One region of the Solibacillus sp. FSL R5-0449 genome, then DNA from elsewhere that is predicted to be linked to it. Evidence: riboswitches for the same ligand, from Rfam matches in the RefSeq annotation. Region 1 holds a riboswitch; each other region holds the start of a gene.
What was found. Region 1 has a riboswitch for S-adenosylmethionine ahead of MKY27_RS16100 (bifunctional homocysteine S-methyltransferase/methylenetetrahydrofolate reductase). Riboswitches for the same ligand answer to the same signal wherever they lie in the genome.

Region 1 (5,235 bases):
ATTGAAGATCAGATCATTCGCCAGCTTGATTTCCTCTTCAGGAATCGATGCATAGCGCTCCAGCTTTTCCGTATTTACAATCGCATAGTCCAAGCCTGCTTGTGTACAGTGATATAAGTACACCGCATTCAACACTTCACGTCCTACAGGCGGCAGACCGAACGAAACATTACTTACACCAAGCACTGTTAAGCAGCCAGGTAAATGTTCTTTAATCAGGCGAATTCCTTCAATTGTTTCCTCAGCGGCTCCGATATATTGCTCATCGCCTGTACCGACCGGGAACATTAACGGGTCAAAGATAATATCTTCAGCTGACATGCCCCATTTTTCTGTTAAGAGCTTATATGAACGTTTCGCCACTTCAAGCTTTTGCTCACGTGTAATAGCCATTCCCGTTTCATCGATTGTACCGACAACAAGTGAAGCCCCATATTTTTTCACAAGTGGCATTACCGCATCAAAACGTTCTTCGCCATCTTCAAGGTTAATGGAGTTAATAATGGCCTTCCCCTGTGAAAACTTCAGGGCGACTTCCATTACTTTTTCATCTGTAGAGTCAATAACAAGCGGCACTTTAACTTTTTTCACAACTTCCTGCATGAAGTTTTTCATATCTTCCACTTCATCACGGTCAGGGTTTGCTAAACAAATATCGATGACATGTGCTCCGTTTTTAACTTGTGCACGTGCAATTTCCGCTGCTTCTTCAAATTTGCCGTCAACGATCAGGTTTTTGAATTTACGAGAGCCGATAACATTCGTACGCTCCCCGATAAATAACGGGCGCATTGATTCATCGTATTGCAATGGCTCGATACCTGATACGACATGTCCATGTGTTACATCTTTCGGCTCACGCGGTTTATAGCCATCTACCGCTTCACGGATCGCCGCAATATGTGCCGGCGTTGTACCACAGCAGCCGCCGACGATATTCAGCCAGCCTTTTTCTGCAAAGCCTTGCAGTTTTTTTGATAATGAATCCGGTGTTTCATGGTAGCAGCCTTCCTCGTCCGGTAAACCGGCATTCGGATAACAGCTAATATAACCATTCGAAAGCTCCGCCAATGAACGGATATGATCGGTCATAAATTCCGGACCTGTCGCACAGTTCAGTCCGACAGACAACGGTTTAATATGTTCTATCGAAATATAAAATGCTTCGATTGATTGCCCGGCAAGCGTTGTTCCCATTGGCTCAATTGTCCCTGAAATCATAACAGGCAGCTCTTTGCCAAGCTCTTCAAATGCACGGTGAATCGCAATCGTTCCTGCTTTAACATTCAGCATATCCTGGGAAGTTTCCATTAAGATTAAATCCGCCCCAGCTTCGATTAACGCTTTCGCCTGTATATAAAAGTTTTCTTCTAGCTCTTCAAATGTAATACCGCCTGTTACCGACAATGTTTTTGTCGTTGGTCCGATTGCACCTGCAACAAAGCGTGGCCATTCCGGTGTCGAAAACTCTTTCGCCGCTTCCAGTGCAATCTCAACCGCCCGCTTATTAATTTCAACCGCCTTGTCACCTAAGTCATATTCATCCAGTACGAGCGGTGTTCCGCCAAATGTATTTGTACAAATAATATCAGCGCCTGCAGCTAAATATTCACGGTGGATTTTGCCCAATACATCCGGTCTTGTCAGCACGAGGTTTTCGTTACAACCGTCTAAATCTTCTCCGCCAAAATCTTCATATGTTAGATTTTCTGCCTGAAGCATCGTCCCCATGGCACCATCGATGATAAGTATTCTTTTTTGTAATTGCTCATGAATTGGGTGATTATACATTCGACTGAACTCCTTTACTTTGCGCATCATATAGTTTTACATAGTCCATTAATTCCAGCGTCATATCATAGCGTAAAAACGGTGTAATTAAATAAATCCCGTTAAAGTATTTGCAAGCCGTATCGAGTAGCTCTTTCGCAATCGCGATGCCTTCTGCTGTCGCTGCTTCCTTGTCATCCCCGCAAGCAGCCATACGCGCAAGTACTTCATCTGATAACTTAATTCCCGGTACTTCATGATGTAAAAATTCCGCGCTGCGCGATGACGTCAACGGCATAATTCCGATATAGATTGGTGTTTCCAAGTGTTTAGTCGCCTCATAGATTTCGACGATTTTCTCTTTCGTATAGACCGGCTGCGAAATAAAGTAATCTGCACCATGCTCGATTTTCTTCTCTAAACGGGCAACAGCACGGTCCAAAACACGGACATTCGGATTAAAGGCAGCGGCCACAGAGAAGTTCGCCTGTTTTCGTAACGATTTCCCTGTAAAAGAACCACCCTTATTTAACTGCTTAATTAAGGAAATAAGCTCCATTGATGAAACATCATAGACGCTTGTCGCACCCGGGAAATCTCCCACTTTTGTCGGGTCCCCTGTAATGACAAGAATATCGTGAAGTTCCAGCGCATCCAGCCCCATCAAATGTGACTGAAGCCCAATTAAGTTGCGGTCACGGCATGTTAAATGCGGCAATGAGCGAATCCCATGCTCTTTTAAAATAGCGGCCATCGCGATATTACTAATACGCGGTGAAGCAAGTGAGTTATCCGCCATCATAATGACGTCTGCGCCCGCTTTTGCCAGCTGTTTTGCCCCTTCGACAAACCCGTCAATTTCCAGATGACGCGGTGTATCAAGTTCCACAATAACAGAGCGTTCACGTTTTGCTTTTTCGTGAAGCGGCTCTTGCTTACGCGGTTCTGGAATACGGACAAATTGTGTTTGCCCAGGTTTGGCTTCTTTTGTATCGACCGGCTCCATATTCGCCAAACGTTTTTTTACTGCTGCAATATGCTTCGGTGTTGTTCCGCAGCAACCGCCAATTAAACGGACTCCCTGATTTACGAGTTCGACAGCGGCACGTGCAAAATAATCGGTTTCCGACTCATAGACAACACGACCATCTTCAATATCCAGTAATGATGCATTTGGGTATGCCGATAAAAATGCCTTATCCGGTAAATTGACTCCTTCAAACGCCTGGATTGTATGGAAAGGACCTAATCGGCAGTTACTCCCAACAATATCTGCACCTAATCTTTCCAAATCATGAAAAGCTTCATTTAAAGACATCAAATTTTGAAGGACACCCGGTTCCTGCATTGTGACTTGGGCAATGATCGGTAAATCGGTCATTGAACGTAATAGATGGACACAATGGGATAGTTCTTCAAAATCATAATACGTTTCAAGTAAAAATCCGTCCGGTTCTCCAGCTAGTAATACTTCAGCCTGCTCTTGGAATGCAGCTAAAATTTCGTCTAATGTCGCATCACTTTTTCGGATTCCGCGAATACCGCCAATTGTCGCCAGAACATATTGTCCATCAAGGGAGGCAGCACGCTTTGCGATTTTTAATGCAGCTTCATTAAATTCAAAGACACGATTTTCATAGCCATATCGTGCAAGCTTTATCCGGTTTGCCCCATATGTATTTGTTTGGATAATATCTGCACCCGCCGCAATATATTCACCATGAATTTTCTCTATAATATCAGGACGTGCAATATTCATTTCTTCATGACAATAATCCAATCCATATGAATAAAGAAGTGTTCCGATTGCCCCGTCTGCTGTTAAAACCCGCGTTTGTAATTCTTCAAGTAAACCCATTGCCTTCACTCCATCATTTACAGTATTTTCAGTATATTAACGATATAAAAAAACCTTCTTTCATTAAATAAAAGAAGGCTTAGTAGTGATCAACTTAATCCCTTCTCATCTTCTGGCATTTGCCACTGGATTTAGCACCTGACTTAACGTTGGTTGCTGAAGTTTCATCGGGCCAGTCCCTCGACTTCTCTTGATAAGAAAATAATATGAATTTTTAAAATAATTAAATGAATCATAACGTTATCTAATAATTACGTCAATACCCTTTAGCTGAATGAAGTATTTCTTTACATAATTCGACTAATAATCTGTTCAGCCGTTTTTTTACCGTTTAAAATACAGGCACCGATTCCTACACCGAAATAGGCACATCCCGCTAATAGAACATTCGGGTAAGCCTCTTCCAGTTGCTTCATAACTTCCGATAATGCTTCATTATGCGCCAAATCATAGCGGGGCATCTGGTCAATCCACTTTGTTACATTAACAACCGTCGGCTCCGCTTCAACACCTAAGCTGAGACGAATATCTTCCAATGCTACTTTTGTCAGCTCTTCATCAGACATGGCTGCCAACTCTTCATAACGCGGGTTAATATTTTTATAAAACAGGCGAACGAGTAAATTACCCTCTGCCGACGTATGTTTCCATTTACGGCTTGTCCATGTCGACGCATTGCAAACTAAATCGCTATTATGGGAGACGATAAAGCCTGTTCCATCAGCTGGTAAAACATCATCAGGCACATCAAAGCCCACATACATCGTTAAAGCAGATGCAGTCGTGAACTTTTTCAGCTGCTCTTCCAATAATTCATCCTGTATGACATGACGCACTGTTTCATTTGGAACTGCGAGTACAACAACATCGGCCAAAATCGTTTCATCTTCCAGCACGACTTCATATTGCTCTTCTTTTTTTGAGATTTGCTTTGTTACCGTATTTTTCATGAATTCAACTTCCGGCAGCTGTTCCTCTAAACGATCGATCAATGCCGATAAACCCGAACGGAAAGAGATAAATTTCTTATTCGCTGCTTTTTCGAATTGTTCCCGATGTGCTTCGAATCCTTTAATAATCGATCCGTATTTATTTTTATAGTCCACTAAATAAGGCAAAGTGGATGCCAGGCTCAATTGATATAAATCACCCGAATAAACACCCGCTAATACGGGGGCAATTTGTTTGCGGACAATTTCCTCCCCTAAAAAGTACTCCAAAAACGTTCCGATAGAGCTTTCTTTTGTAAATGTAGTGTTCGGAATTTCCAAATCTTGCAGTGCTCTCTTTTTACCTTCTTCAGAAATTAGCGTACTCGACATAAGTGATTCTACACTCATCGGAATACCGAATGTCGAGCCTGCCGGGATTGCATGAAGCTCATTATTCGTATGAATGTAGGAAATACCTGTTTCGTTATAGACAAGCTCTGATTCAAAATCAAGCGCCTTTACAAGCTCCAAAACCCCTGGATGACGAGCTACAATTGAGTCAGCCCCCGTTTCCATAATAAAACCTTTATCCTTTTCGGAATGAATTTTCCCACCTAAATATGCGTTCTTTTCAATTAATATTAACCGCGCTTCCACATTTTGCTCGTACATTTT
Region 2 (5,235 bases), 1.6 Mb from region 1:
CGAGCATTTGTCACAAGGTGAACGGCAGCGTGTTCAAATCGCAAGGGCCATTATGGCAGATCCCGAAATTCTCATATTGGATGAACCGTGTGGCGGGCTGGACTTAATCGAACGGGAAAACTTACTGCAGACGATTGAACAGATTGCACAAGCTGAAAACGGCCCTACCCTCATCTATGTGACTCACCATGTAGAGGAAATTCTGCCTTGCTTTAGCCATGTGCTTTTAATGAAAGACGGAAAAAATATCGAAGCCAATGCACGGGAAACGGTTTTAACAGATGAATTATTAAGCGATTTCTTCGGGCGTGAAATCAGTTTGCAAATCGAACGCGAACGTGCCTGGGTCGCGATTAAATAAAACGAACCAGCAGGAGTCCACCTCTTGCTGGTTTGTTTCATTTTATACACACTAAATATGATATTCAATATTCTCATCAACATAATGCCATTCGTACGGTGTTTCTTGGTATACGTAGTAGTTCAGCCAGTTGTAGAACAATAGATGCGAATGGGCACGCCAAACATTTTTCGGTGCCTGCAGCGGATCGTTATTCGGAAAATAGTTGACCGGAATATCCGTATTGTCCGGATCTTTCTCGATATCGCGGAAATACTCATCCGATAATGTCGTTGCATCATATTCCAGATGCCCTGTAATCATAATATGTTTATTGTTTTTCGATTGAACGATAAACACCCCTGCATCATCCGAATAGCTGAGTAAACGCAAGTCGGGATGTGCTCGTACTTCATCAATCGAAACCGATGTATGGCGTGAATGCGGTGCAACATACTCGTCACTGAATCCACGTACTAGATCTACTGTTAAATCCGTAATCACATGGGAATATACACCGGAGCATTTCTTCGGCAATTCGAATTTACCAATGCCAAAATGGTGGTACAGGGCAGCCTGTGCACCCCAACATATATACATGATTGAAGTAACATGTTCATTTGCCCAGTCCATCACATGCGTAATTTCGTTCCAGTAGCCGACATCTTCAAAATCCATTTTCTCTACTGGCGCACCCGTAATAATAAGACCATCAAAACGACGGTGCTTCACTTGGTCAAATGTTCGGTAAAATGTATCTAAATGCGATTTGGAAACATTTTTTGATTCGTATGTAGCTGTATTTAAAAATGTGACATCTACCTGTAATGGTGTATTCCCGAGCAAGCGTAGCAACTGCAGCTCGGTTTTCTCTTTTTCAGGCATTAAATTAAACACTAAAATATTTAGCGGTCGAATTTGCTGCGTTTTCGCACGGTCCTCCTCCATGACGAAAATCTTCTCTTTTCTAAGCAGCTCACCCGCCGGTAAATGTTTCGGAATATTAATCGGCATTTCACTTTCCCCCTCATAAACTATTTCAAAATACTTTTAATAATCAGTCGTGTTCAGGCATTGCATTGTTTTACGAGCGAAACGAACCGTTCCAGAACAACATAAAAAGCCCCTCTCACTCCAGCAAAACAGAATTGAGAGGGGCTTTTACCCGTTCTTATCTGCCAAGGTCAACACCTTGCTGGAAGTAGCACCTTTCTAGTAACACTAGAGGTTGCTGAAGCATCATAAGGCCAAGTCCCTCCGCTTCTCTTGATAAGACTATTAAATTGTCATTAGTGTATCATGTACTTTATAGTTTTGCAATAATTCAAAAAATATTATTTTACTCATCCTGAAGCTGTTCTTTTTCTATATTGAATAAGATGGTTTCCAGCCGCTCATCCCATACACGTGTCAACGTATTGTATACACGTACAAAATGTCTGTTTTCCTTTTGATCGAACAATAAAAAACATAGGACCGGTATATCATTAATCTGGATTGATTCCGTCGACACAACACTCGTTATATAGTGCGGAACTTCGTCTTCCGCCACCGGTTGTTCGGAAAGCTGCTGTTGAATGAAATCAACGAGCAATGTTTCTTCAATCGCTTCAATTTCTTCTGTATCCATTGTCGGGAAAGGCTCCGGAAACTCTTCCAAATCCGCGAATTCTTCCAGGTCCCCCTCCAATGGCCGTTCATGAATCGGACTGTATTGAATGAAGTAACTTGTTTCTTCTAGTTCCTCTTCAAAAATGCCCGATTCCAGCTGTGCTTTCCCTTTAGCAGTAAGCGCAAATTCCTGTTCTTTCACTATCATGCCGAGTCGTAACATTTTATTCGTCAAATCATGAATAAATAACGGTTCCACCAATAAAATTTCGGCTAAGAGCTCCACATTTTTCAGTTTTGCCTTTTCAAAGGAAATGAGCATCATCTTCATTAAAATATCCATGGCATTGCGCATCACGGGATGATATTTCACTTCCAATGTATGAATCGGAATGGCATATTGCATTTGCTTTTTAATTTCAATGGATGGGTTTTGGCTGAGTTCTTTCTGCAGCTGTAAAACTGTTCCTTGTAAATCCATTCAATCCAATCCCCCTGTTTCTACACAGCAAAATAGCCGTCCTGTTCTTTTACGGTCGTTAAGACATGGGCATACATATCCCTTGTTTTCGCGCTCTTTGGACGCTTCGTAAACATTTCGGTACTGCCGACCATAATGAGCAGTTCCCGGGCGCGGGATAAGGCAACATTGAGACGTCGGTAATCTTTCGCAAAGCCAATTTCTCCGCGCTCATTGTCATGATTCCGCACCATGCTGACAATAATGACATCCATCTCCATCCCCTGGAATTTATCGACCGATCCAGTACGGATGTGTAAATGCGGTACACTGATCTCCTGCTCGATCAAACGATTAATGCGCTTTACCTGCTCCGCGTAGAATGAAATAACGCCAACCGATTTTAATGCGTCTTGTGGAATCAGACCTTGTGCCTTTGCCTGCTCCGTTGCGGCATTTAATTCGAGCAGCTGCTGTTTAATCTGTTCCAGCTCAGCTAAATTGAATAAACTCGAGCCTTCTTTCATCCGCTCTTCAAAATACGGTTTGGCATTCGGTATATCGAGCCATAGCAAATGATGGTTTCGTGTAATTTTGGATGTTTCAAGGAAATGATCTCGTACAGCATCCGAATCCTCTAACCCACATTGCAGCTGTTCGGATTCATTTTCATAAAACGGTGTAATAGTTGACATAATATTTTTATGCATACGATACTGAAGGGCAAGCATCGTTTTGTTTTGCGACGGCAAATTGTTATATAAACGCTCAAATAGTGATTCTTCGAGTAATTTTTCAAGCTCCCGTTTTTCTTCAAATGTTGTACTTTCCTTCACAACTTGCTCCAATGTTTCTTCAAATGTCGCATCGCCTACAAGCGGCGGCAGCTGGTGATGGTCCCCAACTAAAATAATTTTTGCGCCTTTTAACATCGGCAGTAACAGTTCCGGTGGTGTTGCTTTTGAAACTTCATCAATAATGACGACATCAAACGTCGGGTAGTTGTCCATAAACTCTTTATTCGCCGAGGCAACACATGTTGTGCCGATTACATTGGCATGTTTCACGTACAATTTGCGGATTTCGTCCAAGTCATGGGCATTGGCATTTTTCAATAAACCATGCCATTCGTTTTGAAGTTCTGCTGTTACCGGGAGCAAACTAATTTTCACTTCTAGCGTTTCGATCTTTTCTGTAAAAAGTGTAATTTTTTCGTTTACTTCAATGATTGCCTGCTCAGGGTTCAGTTTTGTCAGCTGTTCAAGTTCTGTGCGGCGTTTTTCAAGCTGTACGCCTTCGCTGTTGATCCCTTTAAAGCGCACTGTTAACTGTTCAACCGTCTCAGTACCAAGGGCAATCTGTTCATTTAAAACTACCAGCTCTTCCGCTTTTTTGTTCAGTTGAAGCTCCACTTTTTCACGGTTTTGGCGCTGTGTTTCGGTTTTCATCTGATCCAGTTCATTTGTTGCGAGCAGTTCTTCCAGCTCATCTGTTGTATGATTCAGCGTTATCGACGGATCGATTTTTTCGTTGATTGTATCCATTTGGGATTTAATCGTTGTTGCCTCTTCCTCCAGCTGCTGAAGATGCTGTGCCTTCACATCATTTTGCTCTTTGAACTGTAGGATAATTTCCTCTTTCAGCTTTTCGAAAATAAGTACGGTTTCACGGATCGCATCCATATATTTATTGTTCAGCTGCTCGATGTATTGCATGCGCAAATGAATTCCCTGAATGGAGCGGGTGCCGTTTTGAGCATTTACGCGGCGGTCCCTAAAAGCGATACTCAGCTTTGTCAAAAACTCCTGAATCTCTTCAAGTGTATAATGATGCCCCATATCCAGCCTATCCGGTGTTACATGGATTCCTAACACCGTTTCACTGTAGTGCAACGCCTTTTCCAGACGTTCTTTCACATCTTTGATCGGCTTATACTGCTCCATTTGCGGCTGAATTCGATCAAGTGCTGTAAGTAAGCGGTCCATCGCATAGTTCCGGCGAATATTGTATTCACTCATGAACTCCTCTATTTCGTACACTTTTTTCAACGAAGCAATTTTATCGACGAGCAGATCATACTGTGACGTCTCATTGGCCTTTTCGATTTTCGTCTTAACTGCAGCAAAACGCTGCTGGAATTGATCAAGCTGTGCCTTATAATGACTTTGCGTAAGTTGCTGCTGGTAGTTTTCTCGCGCTTCTTTCAACTGTTGCGCTTGTTCTGTCAGTTGTTCGACTGACAATCCGTCTTTTACTTGCTGTTCGAAATTAGCGACGGTCTCGGCTACTGTGCTTCCTGTCGCCTGCAGTTTCTCCAATTTGCGTTCATTGTCTTCCAGTTCTTTTTTGCATTCGGTCAATTCTTTTTTTAATGCCAGAATCTTTTCGGCCAGAACATGCAATTCTGCCTTTGCCGCTTCTTTTTGTTCAATTTGAAGTTCCAGCTCTTTTTGTTTTTGTTTAAGCGCATCAATCTCATTTTGCGCTACATTGATTTCATCATTTAAAAGCTGTTCTTTTTTCTCATGCAGCGAAATTTCATGGCCGATTGCTTCAAACGTCTGCTCCTGCCAATACGACGCAACATTTTCCTCGATGAACTTCTTCCCTTCTTCTTCAATGCTTTCCGTACGGCCGTAACGCAAAATCCGGATATCTTTGTTCGATAAAAGCCGGCTTAATGCATTGTCGACCGCTAAGTTCGATTGGGAAGCAACAAGCGTTTTCAGACCCGCTTTTGCATTTTGATAGCAAATTTCCGAAATTACCGTCGTTTTACCGGTACCCGGCGGACCTTGAATAACATACAGATCTTCAGAGCTCA
Region 3 (5,235 bases), 690 kb from region 1:
AAACAGCGCTAAGCCGTGGTGGAAGTACGGTAGATGGTACTTCGAATGCTGAAGAAGCTAAAGCGACAGTAAAAGTCGTGCGTGTTTATAAAGAACGTGTAGGTGATTTCACGATCGTATCATTCCTGGCGAACACAGGCGAAAACTTCATCGTATCTACAGAAGTTGCACCATTTGCAATCTACTTGCAAGAAGGTGACCAGGCGACGATTACGTATGCAAAAACAGGAGAAGACTTCCAACCTGTAAAAACATTGCAGATTGAAGGGTTGAAATAAACAAAAGGAGTATGCCATTTTGAGGCATACTCCTTTTTAATTGGATTACTTCCAAGTAAAGCCTCGTGAAGCAAGGAAGTCTTTCATATGCGGACGGTTTTGCTGAACTAAGTAATCAGCCATTTGTTTCGTCCATGTCGCAGTCTTCTGATTTGAAGAACGGCTGCTGTAATAGTCTTCCATAATTCCATCGTACTCATCCAGAAGTGTTTCATACTTATCAACGTCATAACCGTTTTCATGCAACACCGCAGCTACCGGTAAACGCGGCTTTGTTTCGTTACGTTTTGTCGGTGTACCGATTGTCATCGCAAACAACGGGAAAACGTATTCCGGTAAATTGAAAAGCTCGCTGATTTCTTTAGGATTAGTACGGGCACCACCGATATAGCAAATGCCATAACCCATTGATTCAGCTGCAATAACGAAGTTTTGGGCAAATAACGCAACATCTGCTACCCCTACAAGAACATTTTCAGCAGAGTCAGCAGAAATATCAACCCCATGCTTTTGACCCGCTACTTGCAAACGTTTGAAATCTACACAAAACAAGAAAGAGGCACCTGCTGTTTTGAACTGGAATTCGTTTTTAGACAGTTCCCCAAGCTTCTTTTTCTTTTCTTCATCCGTTACCCAAATGACACTGTATGCCTGGACAAAATGCGAACTTGCTGCCATTTGTGCCGTTTCGATTAAATCGATGACCGTTTCTTTTGAAATTTCCTCACCTGTATATTTACGAACAGATGTATGACTGCGTAATAATTCTTTTGTATTCACGTGAACATCTCCCTTTTATGTAATAAAACTTAATGGTGTATCCTTCATGCTTATTTTAGTCAATATTTTACTTGAAGTCGATTATTAGCGTCTGTTCAATTCTTAGTGAGGGAATTTTTGCATATCGTTAAATACAGATAAGAGCAATCAGAATTAAATCTGAAAATTTTAAATTTTTTGTATTGACATATCGGATTAGTATGTTTTATACTGAGACACAACGATGGAACACAAATCACATAACTCTTATCAAGAGCGGCGGAGGGAATAGGCCCTGAGATGCCCGGCAACCAGTAAGTGATGAACTGACTAAGGTGCTAAATCCTACAAAATGGACAATCATTTTGAAAGATAAGAGGAGGCAAACTTGCTCATGCGCAACCCTCTTCTTAACTGAAGAGGGTTTTTTTCATTTAAAAAATCCTCCTCAAAAAACACCGATTTCACCATCGATTAAATTTTTGGGGGTAATAAAATGACAAATTTAAGACCAGAAACATTATTATTACACGGGGGTCAAAAACCAGATCCTGAAACAGGAGCAATCGCTGTTCCGGTTTACCGTACAACGGCTTATGCATTTAACGACACTGCTCATGCGCAACGTCTATTTGCATTACAGGAGACAGGCAATATTTATTCCCGTATTATGAACCCGACAGTCGGGGCATTTGAAGAACGGGTTGCTTTATTAGAAGGGGGTACAGCTGCAGTAGGGCTTTCATCTGGCGCAGCAGCAGTAGCATTTTCTATTTTAAACGTAGCCGGTGCAGGGGATGAAATTGTTGCGGCAGGCTCTCTTTACGGCGGGACTTACAATTTATTCGCAACTACATTGCCTCGCTACGGCATTACAGTAAAATTTGTGGATGAATCAGATCCTGCAAACTTCCAGGCGGCAATCACGGATAAAACGAAGGCAATCTTCGCTGAAATTATCGGAAATCCAAGCTTAAAAGTACTGGATATTGAAGCGGTAGCAAACATTGCTCATGACAATGGTCTTCCTTTATTAATCGACAGCACATTTGCTTCCCCATACGGAAGTAATCCGATCGAATTCGGCGCGGATGTTGTCATTCATTCTGCAACAAAGTGGATTGGCGGTCATGGAACGACGATCGGCGGGATTGTTGTTGATGCAGGGAAGTTTGATTGGACGCAAGGAAGACATCCAGGATTTACAGAACCGGATACTTCCTACCATGGTCTACGCTACGGAATTGACACAGCAGGCGCTGCATTTGCGACAAAGCTTCGTGTTCAACTATTGCGTGATTTTGGTCCAACATTATCTGCTGACGCGGCATTTAACTTCCTGCAAGGACTTGAAACGCTTCATTTGCGTATTGTCCGACACAATGAAAATACACAAAAAGTAGCCGAGTATTTAAGAAACCACCCATTTGTGGAATACGTAAATTACAACGGCTTTGAAGATTTTGCGACACATGATCTAGCGAAGAAGTATTTGAAAAATGGCTTCGGATCGATCATTACATTCGGTATTAAAGGTGGGCGTGAAGCAGGCCGCCAAGTAATCGATAACGTGGAACTGTTCTCTCATGTAGCGAACGTTGGGGATGCCCGTTCATTGATCATCCACCCTGCGAGCACAACACATCAACAGTTATCTGCTGAAGAATTAAAAACTGCCGGCGTATCGGAAGAGCTCATTCGCTTATCGATCGGGTTAGAAGCAGCAGAAGATATTATCGCTGATTTAGAACAGGCACTAGCAAAAGTTGCGGCTGAAGTAGGCGTAGAAACAAACGTATAAATGTGATGAAAGGCTTAGCTTCTCCCATTCGAGAAGTTAAGCAATTTTTAGAAAATTAATCCCTACTATTTTTATAAGTTTTATTGACAAATATAAAACCTAGTAATACAATGGGGATAATAAAATACCAACCAGAAAAATTTAAAATGATGTTGCAGCATCATTGGAAGAAAAGGAGTTGTTCAACATGGGGAAAGTATACAGTGCACAAAACATTGCAGCCTATATTATTTATGAACTTAATGACGTAAAGGAATTTGTGAACGCTTGCGCTATCCAGCAAATTTTGGCCGATGTGAATACGATGTGGCAGCATGTTTTTGGACACAATGCTTTCTCAGAACAAGCTCACGATCTTTCCACAGAAGGTTATGTTGTAAAAGAAGTAGCCGAAGCATACAAAATTCATGGTACAGCCCATATTTTATCGCCAGCAAGAGAATGGTTTTTAAAGTACGGGGAATTTCAGTTAGTGGAGCGCCCATACGCGGTTCCTGACTACTCGGCAAAAGAGGAAATCGTCATGACCAAAATTTTAACTGCCTATCGTTTACGGGCTTTTAATGATATAAACGTGGCAGTATAAAATAATTTCGGAACACTAGCGAGCCCCCTTGCTAGTGTTTTTTATTTTGAAGATTTTTGCGGGTGATGTGATGTATGGGTTTTATTGGAAGAATTAAGAAGGTTATTAGAAGAAGTTTTGGGAATATTAGAAGAAATGGCGATGTTATTAGAATTTGAGGGGAATCGTGGTTTGGGTACGTGCTTTTTTAGCCGAAAAATGGATGCAAAAACCGGTATGCCGGTTTTATTAGAACAATGGAGTGGGATATTAGAAGAAGTGTGAGTGATATTAGCACATTGAGCTCGGATATTAGCATGTTTTGCATCCATATTAGAACATTGGCCGGATATATTAGAAGATCGCAATTTTATTAGAACATTTTAAAATATATTAGATGATTTCCGAATATATTAGAAAATAACAAAACGCCCTCACTACATAGCCTCAACTACAAGAAATGACTGGAAATCTTTACGCCCTCCACCCTAAAATAGCTCTTAAAAAATAAAATTTGGATGAATATTGACCGTTTACAGTAAACAAATGTCCTTCTAGGCGAGATTTCCCTTGTTTTCATGTATTATATAAGATAGAATTTGCTTTAAGATAAATTTTTTGAATTATTCGTTAATATATGCGTGTTAAGAATTTGGAGGAGAAAGGCAATGGCAACAATCAAGGCAGCGATCTTAGGATTTGGCACAGTAGGTCAGGGAATTTACCATATTTTAAATGAGAAGAGGCAGGAGCTTCGCGAAAAGCTAGGTGTTGAACTGGAGGTCGCGAAGATTTTAGTTACCGATGCAAGCCGTGAGCGTGTACCGGGGACAAAGCATTTAATGACGGAATCAATGGATGACGTACTGGCAGAAAATAATCTGCAAGTTGTTTTTGAAGCGATTGTAAATGAAGAACCTGCATTTACTTATTTAAAGCGCGCTGTTGAGGCGAAATGCCATGTCATTACAGCAAATAAAGTAATGCTTGCGAAACGGGGCGAGGAGCTCGAAGCATTGGCGAAAGTAAATGGTGTGTTTGTAGGATACGAGGCGACAGTAGCAGGCGGTGTGCCGATTATCAAAACAATGAAAAACATTCTTCTAGTCAATGAAGTAAGCTGTGTTCAAGGAATTTTAAATGGAACAACGAACTATATTTTGACGAAGATGCGTGCGGAAGGCTGGAGCTTTGAACAGGCATTAAAAGAAGCGCAGGAATTAGGCTATGCAGAAGCGGATCCATTTAACGATGTATCGGGGCAGGACGCATTCAAAAAGCTGATGATTTTATCGAGCCTTGCATTTGGAGAACAGCCAAATTGGGCGGATGTGGAAGTAATCGGCATTGATACAATCTCACCGGAGCAAGTAGCGGAAGCAACAGCACAAGGATTGCGTTATCGTCATGTGGCGGAAGTGGAAAAACTCGAAGATGGTACGATTCAGGCAAAAGTGGCACCACTATTGGTGAACAATGAACATCCGCTTTATCCTGTGGACGATGTGTTCAATGCTGTAACGATGGAGACAAACTACATCGGAACATTATCTGTAATTGGCCCGGGAGCGGGAATGTATCCGACTGCAAGTGTAATGGTAGAGGATTACGCTGAAATTATCGGTAAACGCGCGGGGTTTACAGTAACTATATAATAAGAAGAGATTAAAAAAGAAGCGAACTCGATGAACGAATTCGCTTCTTTTCTGTTTACTTTGCGTCGGGCACTCCAATGACTGACGGAGTTAAACGGGCGCTTTAACAATTTTGTTCTTAGTCTTCATCTTTTATATCGACATCTTCTGGAATTGGTGTATTCCTCCAGATCTCGA
Region 4 (5,235 bases), 600 kb from region 1:
CGAAACCTTCTATATATTCTGATTTTTAACCTTACAGACGCGCACTTATTCAAAGTTTGCGCCTGTATTGTTTCGATGCACCAATATTTATAATTACGGCCTTAAAAGCCACTAACTATCGTTTGTCCACTCTTGCTGTAATGAAATCCCCAATATACTGGATGATGAATACGACAACTAAAATTAAAACTGTTGCCATTAAGGTTACATCTGTTCGGTTACGCTGGAAACCATCCAGGAATGCCAGGTTACCTAAACCACCGGCACCGATAATGCCGGCCATTGCTGTATACCCTACTAAAGCGACAGCAGTAACTGTAATACCTGAAATTAATGCCGGTAAACTTTCCGGAATCAATACTTTACAAATAATCGTAGAAGTTTTCGCTCCCATTGAGCGGGCTGCTTCAATAACACCCTTATCAATTTCTCGTAACGCTATTAATACCATGCGTGCATAAAACGGTGCTGCACCGATAATTAGCGCAGGTAATGCTGCATTGGCACCACGGATTGTTCCAAGTAAAAACTTTGTGAACGGAATTAATAAAATGATTAAGACGATAAATGGAATCGACCGGAAAATATTTACGAGTGATCCTGTTAAAAAGTGCACAATTTTATTAGCCCATAATTGATTGTCGCTCGTTAAAAATAGGACAATCCCAATCAGAATGCCGAGTATAAATGTAATGACTGTCGCAACAGCCGTCATATAAATGGTTTCATATGTTGCGTCGAGCATTTTACCCCAGTCGACGTTCGGAAATAATTGATTAAACATGCTCAATCACCTCCGTTTGAATTTCTTGCTTCGCTAAAAAGCTCAGTGCTTCCGCGACTGCATTTGGTTCGCCATTGATATGAATAAACAATGTACCAAACGAACCGCCCGTTGTATTCGAGATTTTACCATGCACAATATTTACAACTACGTCAAACTGCTTAATCATTTGCGAGATGACAGGCTGTTCTGTCGTAGCACCGGCAAATATTAATTTGGCGATTTTGCCTCCCGGATAGTTGGCAAAAATTTGTTCCAGTGATGCTTGTGTTTCCGGTGTTTCACCAGAAGCCTGTGATACGAAGTTTTTCGTAATGGGTGCTTGAGGATGCTGGAACACTTGCAATACATCGCCCTGTTCCACTACTTTTCCGGCTTCCATCACCGCTACTCTGTTACAGATTTTGCGGATAACATGCATTTCATGTGTAATGAGTACAATTGTAAGTCCGATGTTTTTATTAATATCGAGCAGTAGTTCCAAAATCGAATCCGTTGTTTCCGGATCAAGCGCTGATGTCGCTTCATCACATAAAAGCACTTCCGGATTGTTTGCCAACGCTCGGGCAATGCCGACACGCTGCTTTTGCCCTCCTGACAATTGAGAAGGATACGCTTTCCCTCTTCCTTTTAAACCAACGAGTTCAATCAGCTCTTCTACTCGCTTTTCACGATCAGCTTTTGAAACACCCGCAATTTCAAGTGGAAATGCGATGTTTTCTTCAACGGTACGTGACCAAAGCAGGTTGAAATGCTGGAAAATCATACTGATTTTTTGGCGTGCTTCTCGTAATTTTGCCCCGGAAGCTTTCGCGATATCCTGGCCACCTACAATGACAGAACCTGTTGTCGGCTTTTCCAAACCGTTCAGCAGGCGGATCATTGTACTTTTGCCGGCACCACTGTAGCCGATAATACCGTATATTTCTCCCTTGTTAATCGATAAGCTTACATTATCAACCGCTGTAAGTTTACCGTTTTTCGTGTTATACACTTTAGTAATATTTTGTATATCAATCATCGGTTGTACTCCTTCTAAATTGAAATAACCTTCCTGCTATTTCAAAATCATGTTCATTTTTCATCCAAAACATCCGTTGAATGAAAAAAACCTTTCTACCATGACAAGTAGAAAGGTTTCACATACATTTATACGGTAAACCGTTCTCTCATCTTTCAAAGTTTAAACTTTGTGTGAATTGGCACCTTTGCGTAAACGCTGGTTGCCGGGTTTCATAGGGCACTTCCCTCCACCTCTCTATATAAGAGTAACGTTATTAAGTTTTATTATTATGAATGTTACTTTATCACGATAAAGAGACTTCGTCAATTACTTTTTTAATATTTCATACAGAAACGGTACGGATTTAAATGCGTAAATTTTATTCGTTAGTTCTCCCTTATCCGAAACGATTAAACAAGGTACACTTTCAATTTTCAATTCATATGGTAAATCTCCTAAATAATTGATATTTGCCATACCAAGCGGGAGATCTGGGAGTAATTTCTCAATTACATCCAACATTTTTTCCGATACTTCACATGTGCCGCACATCGGCGTATATAAGAAAAACGCTGTCTGATCATGCTGTTGTACGTTCTGTTCCCACTGCTGTTTCGTCCATTGTTCCATTATACTGTCATCCTTCGTTTACTATAAATTTTGCTTGTAGTAACATATCCCTTAAGATTTTAGTAGGTGTTTTTTCTACTTCCACATATTCGTGAGGTATGATAAGCTGTGTCGCTTCGGGATATGCACGGTTCATCAGTTTACGTAACTTTTCACCGTTTTTATCTGCATCAAACATAGTCGTAATTTCATCTTGCTCATATTCATCCAATAAATCAATTAAATTGACTTCACTTATTGTGCCATTCGTGCAAAGTATCGTCACGTCTTCCGCTAATATCGGAAGTATTCTCAGTTTATCGGCACGTCCTTCAACAACGATGCATTTTCCCATAGTACACGCTTCCTTCCATCCATCACCTTTATATATAGAATAACAAAAAAACACTAAAACCTTTAATTAGAAGGCTTTAGTGTTTGGTCTTATTGTTTAATCTTATTGTTCGATTAATGCAGTGTAAGCGTCTGCGTCTAATAATTCTTCAACTTCTGCTTCACTTGTTAACTCAACAGTAACCATCCATGCATTACCGTATGGTGATTCATTTACATATTCAGGATTGTCCAGTAATTCTTCGTTGATTGCAACAACTTTACCAGAAAGTGGTGCATATAGTTCAGAAACTGTTTTTACAGATTCTACACTACCGAAAGGCTGATCCTTTGAAATTTCATCGCCTACTTCAGGTAACTCTACGAATACGATATCGCCTAATTCAGATTGTGCGAAATCCGTAATACCGATTGTCGCTTTACCGTCTTCAATTTTTACCCACTCATGCTCTTTTGAATAACGTAATTCTTTTGGTGTGCTCATTTGAAAACCTCCATGTTATATGTAGTACATTCAAGTTCATTTTGCCATATTTCGTTCGGAAATACAATGTGAATAACTGTTTATTTCCAAGTTTCTAAGAAGTCAGACTCCTTAAATCCTAAAGTTAATTTTTTTCCATCTGTAACGATCGGTCGCTTAATTAACATACCATCCGATGCTAATAGCTCTAATTGCTCATCTTCGGACATTGTCGGTAGTTTATCTTTTAGGCCTAACTCACGATATTTCATACCTGAAGTATTAAAGAATTTCTTCAACGGTACACCGCTTGCTTCGTAAATGGCTTTAAGTTCTTCTTTCGATGGTGTCTGTTCTACAATATGAATATTTTCATAGTCCACACCTTGCTCATCTAGCCATTTTTGCGCTTTTTTACAAGTTGTACATTTTGGATATTGGATGAATTTTATTGTCATGTAAGTACTCCTTTTTGCCCTGGATTTTCCTATATTGTAACGGATATAGAAGGACAAATCAAAAATGTGTTCGCATGATCGGAGCGGTTTTTATTAGAAGATGTATGAAAATATTAGAACATGCCGGACTTATATTAGAAGAACGGTTTCACTTATTTGAACCTTTGCGTGACATATTAGAAAATATAGTACTTATATTAGAAGTTCCAATATATATTAGAACTTCTGAAATTATATTGGAACATTTTACGATTTATTAGAAAACGATAGAAAAATCGGGTGCACTTTCATGCACCCGATGACAGTCTTTATTAAACTACATACTTTTCTGCTTCGATTAGTTTCGCTGCAGCTACACGTTTTTTCGGAATTAAGTTGTAAGGGTTGTTGCGCGTTAATTTACGTAATGCTGATAAAATCATACGTGCATCGTCACCTTCAACTGAAGCGATTAATGTTTCTTTTGCTTCTTTTTCGATTTCTGCGAATGCTTCCTGACAGAAAATTTGAGTGTAAAGAATTTTTTGTGCTGCTTTTTCTTCACCGTCACGCTCGATAGCTTTTTGTGTACGGATTACTGCAGATTCCATTGCGTATAATTGGTTTGCAATGTTTGCGATATTAACTAACAGCTCTTGCTCTGCATCCAGTTTTGCACCGTAGCGTTGTGCTGCTGCACCTGCTGCAAGTACTGCGATCTTCTTAGCATTTTTCACTAAGTATTTCTCTTGCTCTAATGCACCTTGACCGATTTCTTCAGGCATAAGCATTAATAGCTCGTTTTGAAGTTCTTGTGCTACTTGTAATAGTGGTAACTCACCTTTTAATGCTTTTTTCATGAATGTGCCTGGTACGATCATACGGTTAATTTCGTTTGTACCTTCAAAAATACGGTTAATACGAGAGTCGCGGTAGATGCGTTCTACTTCGTACTCAGCCATAAAGCCGTAACCACCGTGTAACTGAACCGCTTCATCCGCTACGAAATCCAATGTTTCAGAACCGAATACTTTTGCGATTGAGCACTCAATTGCATATTCAGCGATTGCTGCTGCAATTGATTTGCCGTCTTTTTGCTCTTCGTCAGATAACTGGCTTAAGCGGTCTTCGAAGTAACCAACTGTACGGTAGTTTAACGATTCAGATGCATAAATGTGAGAAGCCATTGATGCGATCTTTTCTTTTGTTAAGTTGAAGTCCGATAATTTTGTTTTGAATTGCTGACGTTGGTTTGTATAAGCAACTGCTAATTCAAATGCACGTTTAGATGCACCTACAGTACCTACTCCTAATTTATAACGTCCGATATTTAAAATGTTGAACGCGATAATATGACCGCGGCCTACTTCACCTAGTAAGTTTTCTACAGGTACTTCTGCGTCTTCCAAAATTAATGTACGAGTTGAAGATGATTTAATCCCCATTTTCTTCTCTTCAGGACCTACAGAAACACCTGGGAATGAACGCTCAACGATGAATGCTGTAAATTTATCGCCATCGATTTTCGCGTATACAACGAATACATCTGCAAAGCCTGCATTTGTAATCCATTGTTTTTCACCAT

Region 2: another riboswitch for S-adenosylmethionine. It lies ahead of metA (homoserine O-succinyltransferase); the one in region 1 lies ahead of MKY27_RS16100 (bifunctional homocysteine S-methyltransferase/methylenetetrahydrofolate reductase).
Region 3: another riboswitch for S-adenosylmethionine. It lies ahead of MKY27_RS01615 (O-acetylhomoserine aminocarboxypropyltransferase/cysteine synthase family protein); the one in region 1 lies ahead of MKY27_RS16100 (bifunctional homocysteine S-methyltransferase/methylenetetrahydrofolate reductase).
Region 4: another riboswitch for S-adenosylmethionine. It lies ahead of MKY27_RS13150 (methionine ABC transporter ATP-binding protein); the one in region 1 lies ahead of MKY27_RS16100 (bifunctional homocysteine S-methyltransferase/methylenetetrahydrofolate reductase).

Annotation. Positions count from the first base shown of each region.
Region 1 is NZ_CP150239.1:3,214,044-3,219,278, forward strand. Features, by position in the region: gene metH (methionine synthase) at 1-1,791, opposite strand, end outside; gene MKY27_RS16100 (bifunctional homocysteine S-methyltransferase/methylenetetrahydrofolate reductase) at 1,784-3,628, opposite strand; SAM riboswitch class I at 3,731-3,828, opposite strand; gene hemG (protoporphyrinogen oxidase) at 3,916-5,235, opposite strand, start outside.
Region 2 is NZ_CP150239.1:1,660,224-1,665,458, reverse strand. Features, by position in the region: gene MKY27_RS08105 (ABC transporter ATP-binding protein) at 1-361, shown strand, start outside; gene metA (homoserine O-succinyltransferase) at 413-1,354, opposite strand; SAM riboswitch class I at 1,509-1,616, opposite strand; gene MKY27_RS08095 (nucleoside-diphosphate sugar epimerase) at 1,680-2,432, opposite strand; gene MKY27_RS08090 (AAA domain-containing protein) at 2,453-5,235, opposite strand, start outside.
Region 3 is NZ_CP150239.1:323,915-329,149, forward strand. Features, by position in the region: gene MKY27_RS01605 (hypothetical protein) at 1-278, shown strand, start outside; gene nfsA (oxygen-insensitive NADPH nitroreductase) at 324-1,058, opposite strand; SAM riboswitch class I at 1,302-1,416, shown strand; gene MKY27_RS01615 (O-acetylhomoserine aminocarboxypropyltransferase/cysteine synthase family protein) at 1,534-2,838, shown strand; gene MKY27_RS01620 (hypothetical protein) at 3,026-3,424, shown strand; gene MKY27_RS01625 (hypothetical protein) at 3,509-3,688, shown strand; gene MKY27_RS01630 (homoserine dehydrogenase) at 4,072-5,058, shown strand; gene MKY27_RS01635 (DNA-binding protein) at 5,177-5,235, opposite strand, start outside.
Region 4 is NZ_CP150239.1:2,611,861-2,617,095, forward strand. Features, by position in the region: gene MKY27_RS13145 (methionine ABC transporter permease) at 116-784, opposite strand; gene MKY27_RS13150 (methionine ABC transporter ATP-binding protein) at 777-1,805, opposite strand; SAM riboswitch class I at 1,951-2,053, opposite strand; gene MKY27_RS13155 (thioredoxin family protein) at 2,115-2,417, opposite strand; gene MKY27_RS13160 (toprim domain-containing protein) at 2,425-2,751, opposite strand; gene gcvH (glycine cleavage system protein GcvH) at 2,854-3,234, opposite strand; gene MKY27_RS13170 (arsenate reductase family protein) at 3,315-3,671, opposite strand; gene MKY27_RS13175 (acyl-CoA dehydrogenase family protein) at 3,983-5,235, opposite strand, start outside.